DNA from 3 places in the Geobacillus sp. genome. Region 1 is predicted to be linked to each of the others. Evidence: predicted binding sites of a transcription regulator. Region 1 holds the regulator's gene; each other region holds the start of a gene.

Region 1 (3,247 bases):
TGCCGCTGGCCATTTGGAGGATTTGGCTATGACGCGCCATCCGCGGCTGTTTTCTGTTCCGTATTTCATCTTGGGCTTCCTGTTTACGTATTTGGCGATCGAAAGCGTTCATGAAACGATTTGGAACGTCTCAACCATCGCGTTGGCGGCGCTGGCCGCTTTTGATTTCGGCACCGCCTTTCGCTTGTTCTTCACACCGAGACAATAAAACCCTCCCCATTGGGGGAGGGTTTTTGCCTGGCGCCGTATGAACCGTCCTCTTGATGCTGCCCTCAATATGGATCGCCGCTTCCTTCCTCCGCCGCTAATTGCGCCTTTCGATAGCCGATTTTGGCAACCCAGATGCTCCCCTCATACAAAAGCGTCAGTGGAATCATGACGATCACTTGCGACAACACATCCGGCGGCGTAATGGCGGCCGCTAAAATAAGCAGCGCCAAATACGCATACTTGCGGATGCGAACAAGAAGCTGCGGCGTAATAAGCCCTAAGCGGGTGAAAAACAGGACAACAATCGGCAGCTGAAACACGATGCCAAACGGCAGCACGAGCTGCAGCAAAAACTGAAAATATTCATTAATGCCGATCATCTGTTGAATGCCGAGCCGTTCCGCCAGCTGATTCATAAACCGGACGACAAATGGAAACAAGACGAAATACGCAAAACCAACCCCGGCTAAAAATAGAATGATCGATGCTGGAATGTAGCTGAGCGTTGCTTTCCGCTCTTTTTCATACAGCCCCGGACTGACAAACGCCCAAATTTGATACAACAGCACCGGAGCAGTCAGTACAGCGGCGATGACAAAGGCAAACTGAAAATACACTTTAATCGGATCGGTGAGGCGGAACGCGTTCATCGTCAGCTGTTTCGCTTCCACAGTGTGCTGCAAATACACAATGACGTCATCGACAAAAAAGAAGCTGGCTACAAGCGCCGCAACGAAAAAGAGAAGCACGATGATCAGCCGTTTCCGCAGCTCTCCGAGGTGTTCATACACGGACATTTCTTTGTCATTCATCGTTTCCCCATCCTGCCTTGTCATCGGTCGGTTTTCGTTTCTTCGTCATCAGCGAGCCCTTTTGTGGCGTCTTTAAACTCGCGAAGCGACTGGCCGAACGACCGCCCCAACTCCGGCAGCTTTTTCGTGCCAAACAGCAACAAAATGACAAGAACGAGCAACAAATATTTCATGTGTTGTTCTCTCCTTTTTACGATGGCGATGGATAGTTTTTCAAAAAATAGACGAGCGACTGCAGCTCAATGGCTAAATCGATATGATGGACACGAATATGGTTCGGCACGTTCAACCGCGCCGGAGTAAAGTTTAAAATGCCTTTAATTCCTTGCGCGACAAGGCGGTCGGTCAGCGCTTGAGCCGCGGCGGCCGGCACGGTTAAAATCGCGATCGGAATGTCGCCGCGAAGCCGCTCCTCCAGCTCATCGAGATGATAGACCGGCACCCCGCCGACTGTCGTTCCGACCTTCCGTTCATCGACATCAAACGCCATGACAATTTTCGTGTTGTTATTTTTCGAAAAGTTGTAGTTTAAAAAGGCGGTGCCTAAATTGCCGACGCCAAACAAGGCGACTTCGGTCACCTCATCCTCTTCAAGCGTCTGGCGGAAAAACGACAACAAATAATTGACATTATACCCGTATCCCTTTTTGCCAAGCGCGCCAAAATACGAAAAGTCGCGGCGAATTGTCGCCGGATCGACTTTCACCGCCTCGCTCAGCTCGGCGGAGGACACGCGCTGCTTCCCTGAGGCATGTAAATTTTCCAAAAACCGATAGTATAACGGCAGACGCTTGGCAGTCGCCTGCGGGATTTTCGGTTGTTCGTTGCTCATCGTTTCATCCCCCAGCTAATCGGTTTTCCGTCGATAATGGCCGGACTTCCCGCCCGTTTTTTCGACCAAATACGTTGGACCGATCGTCATTCCTTTATCGAGCGATTTGCACATGTCGTACACAGTCAATGCGCATACCGAAGCCGCCGTCAGCGCTTCCATCTCCACTCCTGTGCTCCCTTTCGTTTTGACCGTCACGGTAATCACAAGTTTATACGCTTCCGCCTCTTTTTCCCAAGCAAAGGCAATATCGACGCCTTTTAACATAAGCGGATGGCACATCGGAATAAGATCGGCCGTTTTTTTCGCCGCCATGACCCCGGCCACCTGGGCTACCGCCAGCACATCACCTTTCTCAATGGCATTGTTCGTCATCTTTTCGTAAATCTCTTCATTGACGGTGACGCTCGTTCTCGCCACCGCTATCCTGATCGTATCTTCCTTGTTCGTAATGTCGACCATTTTCGCCCGGCCTTGTTCATTGAAATGCGTAAACGATGACAAGACAATCTCCTCCATTTATCACTATACACCATTTTTCGTTATCTGTCTTTGACCGTTTTCGCGACTTACGTTAAACTATTCGCGAGGTGACGGACATGATCATTTTGCAAGTGAATGGAATCACGAAATATTTTGGCGCTGACCTTATTTTATCGAATATAAAACTAGAAATACAGTCCCGCGCCCGCATTGCTCTTGTCGGCCGCAACGGCGCAGGCAAATCGACGCTGCTGAAGATCATCGCCGGCGAACTTTCTTCCGACAGCGGTGAAATCATCAAGCCAAGCCATATCAAAATCGGCTATTTGGCGCAAAACAGCGGGCTCGACTCGTCACGCTCCATTTGGGACGAGATGCTGGACGTATTCGCGCCGCTCCGGGCGATCGAAGCGCAGCTAGCAGAGCTCGGCGCCCAGCTTGGCGACCCGGATCTGCTCGCCGATCCGTCCCGCTACGAAAAAACGCTTCAAGCGTATGACAACTTGCAAGAGCAATACAAAGAACAAGGGGGCTATCAGTATGAAGCCGACATCCGCTCTGTTTTGCACGGGCTGCAATTTTCGTCATACGATTACCAAACAACGCCCGTTTCCTCGCTAAGCGGCGGACAGCGGACGCGGCTCGCCCTTGGAAAACTGCTGTTGGCCAAGCCGGACTTGCTTATTTTAGACGAGCCGACGAACCATTTGGACCTCGATACGCTCACATGGCTCGAGCAATATTTACAGGCATACCCCGGCGCCGTTCTGCTCGTTTCCCATGACCGCTACTTTTTGGACAAAGTCGTCACCGAAGTGTACGAGCTGTCCAACGCGACGCTTAAGCGGTATAGCGGCAATTACAGCCGCTATTTGGAGCTTCGGGCCGAGCAATACGAACAAGAGCTAAA
Region 2 (3,247 bases), on a different contig from region 1:
AAAAATGGGGCCAAGGAAAACGGATTTCGTTTACATTTGTTGAAGAAGCCCCCCCTCGTTGCCTTGCAGGAGCTGACAACTGGATTGGATGTTAATTGGAAACAAGGTGAACAGCCGAACGTTTGGGTGGCGCACGTTCCATCAGGAGGCGTGCCGGAAGTCGTCAGCCGCGTCGCCGCCCGCTATCCACTGCAAGACATCCACATTCATGAAGTGCCGACGGAGGAGATCATCCGCAATATTTATCAAGAAGGTGCGGCTAATGGGTAAGTATGTCGAGATGATCCGCATCCGCTTTTTAATGATGCTTGCCTACCGGACAAACTATTATACTGGCATTTTGATTTACGCCATTAACATCTCAGCGTATTACTTCCTTTGGTCGGCTATTTATGGCGGCAAATCATCGATGCAAGGAATGTCGCTTGGGCAAATGACGACGTATGTCGCCATTTCCTGGCTGGCGCGAGCGTTTTATTTTAACAACCTTGACCGCGAAATCGCGATGGAAATCCGCGATGGAAAAATAGCGACGGAACTCATCCGTCCGTACAGCTATTTAGGGATGAAAGCGGTGCAAGGGCTTGGCGAAGGGCTGTTCCGATTGTTCTTCCTATCGTTGCCGGGGTTGCTGGTTGTATCGCTCTTTTTGCCGCTCGAGTTTCCGGAACACGCCAAAACATGGCTGTCTTTCGGCTTGTCGCTTCTATTCAGCTTTATCATCTTTTCGGAGCTGAACTTGCTTGCGGGAGTCGTGACATTTTTTACGTTCCGAAATGAAGGGCTGCTGAGGGCGAAACGGTTTATTATTGATCTATTTTCCGGTCTGATTTTGCCGTTGTCGTTTTACCCGGATTGGGCGCAACAGCTCATGGCGTATATGCCGTTTCAAGCCATCAGCTACATTCCAAGCATGATCATCACAGAAAGTTTTCAAGGAGCTGCTGTCCGTGATGGCCTGCTTCTGCAGGCGGCATGGTCCGTGCTGTTATGGTTTCCGATTGTGCTGTTATGGCGGGTGGCGAAAAAACGGCTCGTTGTGCAAGGGGGGTAGACTTTGTTTTACGTATCGGTTTTTTTTCAATATATGGCCCAGTACATGAAGACAAAATGGCAATACCGCGCGGATTTGCTGATTGAATGGTTGTCCGACTTCATGGCGCAGGCGGTCAACTTGGTGTTCTTGCTCGTCGTGTTTGGCCATACGACGCTGCTTCACGGTTGGTCGCGCGATGAGATGTTGTTTATTTACGGCTTTTTCCTTGTGCCGTACGCCGTATTTGGCGCCTTTTTTAATCTATGGGATTTCAACGAGCGCTACATTGTTCAGGGAGAAATGGATCGCGTGTTGACGCGCCCGGTTCACAGCCTGTTCCAGATCATTTTGGAGCGGATGGAGCTCGAATCGTTGCTTGGCGCTGTGCCCGGGCTGATCATTATGCTGTATGCCGGCAGCCGCTTGTCTCTTTCATTTCATTGGTATGATGTCTTCGTGTTTATTTTGCTTGTGATTGGCGGTGCATTGATTTACGCCGGCATTTTCATTTCACTGGCGACGATCAGTTTTTTTGCCGACGCCCGCACATCCATCATGCCGATGATGTACAACATCAGCAGCTACGGCCGCTATCCGGTCGATATTTATCACCGCGTCATCCGCTATATATTAACGTGGGTGCTGCCGTTTGCCTTTGTCGGCGTTTATCCAGCTTCGTATTTTCTCCATAAGCAGGAATGGTATGGTTATGCGTTTTTGACCCCGGTTGTCGGCATGTTGTTTTTCATCATCGCCGTGATGCTCTGGAACGCCGGGGTCAGGAGGTACCGCGGGACGGGGAGCTGAGTGCTCCCGTTGTTTGCCGCGGCGTCTGTCATGAAATGGACAAACAATAGTCAAACAATCGCCACAATCGCGCATGCATTGCGGTGCGCCTTTCGCGTAAAATATTTATATGAAAGTGTTCGCATTATATTGAGGGAGGATGAATGCAATGAAAAACAACGGTGGAGCCCGAGTAGTGGTCATCGGCGCCGGGTTTGTCGGCGCCAGTTATGTGTTTGCCTTAATGAATCAAGGGATTGCCGATGAGATCGTGCTCATCGATGCGAATGAAAGCAAGGCCATAGGCGATGCGATGGACTTCAACCATGGGAAAGTATTTGCGCCGAAGCCGGTTGACATTTGGCACGGCGATTACGATGATTGCCGCGATGCCGATTTGGTTGTCATTTGCGCCGGCGCCAACCAAAAACCGGGCGAGACGCGACTTGATCTTGTGGACAAAAACATTGCCATTTTCCGCTCGATCGTTGAGTCGGTCATGGCATCCGGATTTCAAGGACTGTTTCTCGTCGCCACCAATCCGGTCGACATTTTAACGTACGCGACGTGGAAATTCAGCGGCCTGCCGCATGAGCGGGTGATCGGTTCGGGGACGATTTTAGATACGGCGCGGTTCCGCTTTTTGTTGGGCGAGTATTTCTCTGTCGCTCCGCAAAATGTTCATGCCTATATTATTGGGGAACACGGCGACACTGAACTCCCGGTCTGGAGCCAGGCTTATATCGGCGTCATGCCGATCCGCGAGCTGGTCGAGTCCAAAGGGGAAGAAGCGCAAAAAGATCTCGAGCGCATTTTTGTCAATGTGCGCGATGCCGCCTACCAAATTATTGAGAAAAAAGGAGCGACGTACTACGGGATTGCGATGGGGCTTGCCCGCGTGACGCGCGCCATTTTGCATAACGAAAACGCTATTTTGACCGTATCAGCCTACCTCGATGGCCTATATGGGGAGCGCGACGTCTACATCGGCGTGCCGGCTGTCATTAACCGCAATGGCATCCGCGAGGTGATCGAAATTGAATTGAATGATGACGAAAAAAATCGATTCCATCATAGCGCAGCTACATTAAAAAGCGTGCTAGCCCGTGCTTTTACGCGATGAGGCAACAAACGAAAAGTTGTGCCGACAGTCTTTCTCGTCCAAACAGGGGGATGTATGGCTCTGAGGGCGACACGCTGTTCCGATTGGGAAGGCGGCTTATTCCCGCATAATTGTCCGTTTCACGGTGTATATATGAACTACGGACAATTTGTGGAGGGAAGCGAATGGATTACGCATTCCTCGGAGTGGTGACCGCCGTGTTGCTCGGCAGCATCACTTCGCTTTGGACAGCGAGCGTACAAGCAACGCACCGCCTCTCCCTTGACAGTTTATGGGTGCTCGTTCAATGGTATGGGACGATG
Region 3 (3,247 bases), on a different contig from region 1:
ATGTCGTTGTGCAGCCGAAGCTGCCAACGCATCTGAAATTCAGCGGCGATCGGGGCAAAGGCCGCTTCGATCTGGTCTTTTCGTTCCGTGATGTTCGGGCAGTCAAACTCCAAACGGAGGAAGAACGTACCCCCTTTCGGATCGGTCGAGTATTGGCTCGATTCGACGATATTGGCGCCTTGCTTATACAAGAAGGACGTGACCGCGGCGACAATACCTGGACGATCCGGACAGGAAATGAGCAGGCGGGCGCGATCTTCATAGCCTTGCAAAAATGATTGCAAGCGATGTTGGCGAAATGTCGTCATGTTGTTCTCTCCCTTTTCTTTCCGTCGTTTGGTTTTCATCATACAAAAAAATCATCCGCTTGCCAACTGCACAGTCCATCTTTTTTGCAAGAAAAGCCGCCTTTGCCCCTGCGGCGGAAGGGGCGATATTCAAAAGAACATCTCCCCTCGAGTAAAATGGCAGATCAAAGGGTGTCTCGTTATGTAGGAGACACCCTTTGGTCTGCCCGTGATCAGTCTTTCGTCAAATCGCCGGCCGGGCCGAAAAATTCGTAATGGATGCGTTCTTCCGGCACGCCCCACTCTGCTAAGGCGCGGTAGACCGTTTTCATAAATGGAACTGGGCCGCAGAAATAAAAGTCAGCGTCGCGAGTCGGAATTACCGTTTTCATCCAAGCAAGGTCGATCCGTCCTTCTTTGCCGAAATGCGGATGACGGCGGTCGTCTTCAGACGGCGATTCGTAACAGAGATGGTAGGCAAACGACGGGCGTTTGGCCAATGCCCGCAACTCTTCGTCAAAGGCTTGCACGCGGCCGTTTAGGGCAGCTTGAAGAAACGTCACCGGACGATTCGGCTGACGGATGGCCAATGTATTCGCCATGCTTAAAAGCGGAGTGACCCCAACGCCGCCGCTGATCAGCACAACCGGCGTTTCGTGTGTCAAGTCGAGCGTAAAGTCGCCGGCTGGAGCGCTTAACTCGACGACATCGCCTTCGTGAATGTGGTCATGCAAATAGTTCGACACGATGCCGGCTGGTTTTTCCGCTGTTGCTGCTTCCCGTTTGACACTGATGCGGTAATACCCTTTGCCAGGGGCGTCCGATAAGCTGTATTGGCGAATGTGCGTATACGTTTCACCAGGGATGTCCAGTTTTACGCTCACGTATTGACCTGGTAAATAGTCGCTGATGGCGTCGCCGTCTTCCGGCTCGAAATAAAACGACGTGATGACGTCGCTTTCCTTCACCTTTTTTGTGACGACAAAGCGGCGGAAACCGCGCCAGCCGCCGTGCTTGGCCGCAGCTTCATCGTAGAGCTCCTTCTCGACTTGAATGAAAACAGCGGCAATGGCTTCATACGCTGCCGCCCAAGCCGTTATCACGTCATCAGTGGCAGCGTCGCCGAGCACGTCTTTGATCGCTAGCAGCAAGTGCCTTCCGACAATCGGGTATTGTTCCGGTTTAATGCCTAAACTCCGGTGTTTATGGCCGATTTGCCGCACGACCGGCAAAATGGCGTCCAATTGATCGATATAGCGCGCTGCCGCGTACACGGCTGCCGCCAAGGCGCGTTGCTGCCGCCCTTGTTTTTGGTTGGCATGGTTGAAAATATTCAACAATTCTGGATGGTTCGAAAACATCAATTGGTAAAACCGTTTGGTAATCTGTTCGCCGTGCTGCTCCAACATCGGTACGGTCGATTTGACGATTTCAATCGTTTTTGGGTGCAAAGCCGTTGTCTTAGCCATGTTTCATCTCCTCTCATAAAACATGTATTTTAAATACATGTTTTATTCAATCATACGCATAGTGAAAAAGCAACATTTCAAATACATCTTTAATAAATTGTTCACAATTCCCTCGCACAGACAGGTGTGATACAATGGAAGCAACCATCTTGTCTAAAGGTTGTGGATGACCATGCAGCTGACGAACTATACAGAATATGCGTTGCGTGTGCTGCTGTTTTTAGGAACGCTCGATGAAGGCGAAAAAACAAATATCAAAGAAATTTCCACTGCGTTTTCCCTCTCTGAGCATCATTTAAGCAAAATCGTCCATGAGCTCGGCAAGCTTGGCTACATCGAAACGATCCGCGGACGCAACGGCGGGATTCGCCTGGCGAAACGGCCGGAGGAGATTGTCATCGGTGCGGTCGTTCGCGAGACGGAAGACAATTTGTCGCTTGTGGAGTGCTTCGCCGCTCACGGTAATGAATGCGTGCTGACGCCTTCATGCCGGCTCCGTTTTGCGCTTCGCGAGGCGTTAGAAGCGTTTTTGCGTGTGCTCGATGCGTATACGCTCGCTGATTTGCTTGAAAACCGTACGTCGCTTCGTGCTTTGCTTGGAAAGCGGCGCGATCGATAGACACTCTCCGGCCGGGTGCCGGGGAGTGTTATTTTTTGCCGAACAGGCACACTATAAGCAAGCATCGCCGCATGAAGGGAGACGGAACGATGGAATCATACGATGTCGTGGTCGTCGCCCGCCGTCTCAGTTTATGATGGAAACGAAAGGAGGAGGAAAAGATGCGAAAACGATGGATGATGCCGCTTGCCGCCATTTGCGCGTTAGCGGTCAGCCTTTGTGCCGGCTGCGGCGGCCAAGACGAGGAGCGGCCGGAAAAACGCAACCAGTCGTCGAACATGGGCGGCGGGATGAACACGTCCGGCACCGGCCGATCACATCCCCTTTGTTTGCCACAAGACGAAGAATATATTAAGATTAGAAAGGTGTGAAAACATCTGCATGACTAAAGGAGGTCACAATGAAACACGAAGGAAGCGCTTTACCCCCTTACTTGCATATGGACAACGGAGAGCTTTGGCTCACCGAAGATGACCGCGACAATTTGAAAATTAGCTACCGGATCAAAGAGGTGATCTTTGCCGAGCCATCCGAGTATCAGCATGTCATGATTTTGGATTCGTATGATTTTGGCCGCATGCTCGTACTGGACGGCGTCGTGCAAACGACCTCGATTGACGGCCATATTTATAATGAGATGATTTCGCACGTGCCGCTTCAGTTTCATCCGGAAGCCAAACGGGCGCTGATCATCGGCGGGGGAGACTGCGGGGCAGCCAGAGAAACGGCTAAGTATGCCCGCCTCGAGGCGATCGAGATGGTGGAAATTGATGAGAAGGTCGTCCGGGCGTGCAAAGAACATTTGCCGGCCGTCTCCGGCAATTTGTCCGACCCGCGCGTCCACTTCATTTATGGCGACGGTGTCGCCTTTG

Evidence for each region. Region 1 encodes Rex, which represses fermentation and respiration genes when NADH is low (regulators of the CRP and FNR family bind a similar motif). Its sites were predicted from a motif close to TTGTGAAATATTTCACAA; they were not measured.
Region 2: a site for Rex is predicted at 1,951-1,968, ahead of IKE44_RS10680 (L-lactate dehydrogenase). Genes of this name have one in related genera too.
Region 3: a site for Rex is predicted at 1,846-1,863, ahead of nsrR (nitric oxide-sensing transcriptional repressor NsrR). Genes of this name have one in related genera too.

What each region holds. Positions count from the first base shown of each region.
Region 1 covers NZ_JAFWFM010000097.1:4,825-8,071, reverse strand. Annotated here, with positions in the region: gene IKE44_RS06220 (CPBP family intramembrane glutamic endopeptidase) at 1-32, shown strand, start outside; gene IKE44_RS06215 (YdiK family protein) at 29-208, shown strand; gene tatC (twin-arginine translocase subunit TatC) at 273-1,022, opposite strand; gene tatA (twin-arginine translocase TatA/TatE family subunit) at 1,043-1,195, opposite strand; gene IKE44_RS06200 (redox-sensing transcriptional repressor Rex) at 1,213-1,854, opposite strand; gene moaC (cyclic pyranopterin monophosphate synthase MoaC) at 1,870-2,358, opposite strand; gene IKE44_RS06190 (ABC-F family ATP-binding cassette domain-containing protein) at 2,454-3,247, shown strand, end outside.
Region 2 covers NZ_JAFWFM010000180.1:20,463-23,709, forward strand. Annotated here, with positions in the region: partial or broken gene IKE44_RS10665 (ABC transporter ATP-binding protein) at 1-270, shown strand, start outside; gene IKE44_RS10670 (ABC transporter permease) at 263-1,054, shown strand; gene IKE44_RS10675 (ABC transporter permease) at 1,058-1,843, shown strand; gene IKE44_RS10680 (L-lactate dehydrogenase) at 1,992-2,945, shown strand; gene IKE44_RS10685 (potassium channel family protein) at 3,110-3,247, shown strand, end outside.
Region 3 covers NZ_JAFWFM010000150.1:5,557-8,803, reverse strand. Annotated here, with positions in the region: gene purU (formyltetrahydrofolate deformylase) at 1-308, opposite strand, end outside; gene hmpA (NO-inducible flavohemoprotein) at 521-1,756, opposite strand; gene nsrR (nitric oxide-sensing transcriptional repressor NsrR) at 1,929-2,375, shown strand; gene IKE44_RS08965 (hypothetical protein) at 2,537-2,746, shown strand; gene speE (polyamine aminopropyltransferase) at 2,776-3,247, shown strand, end outside.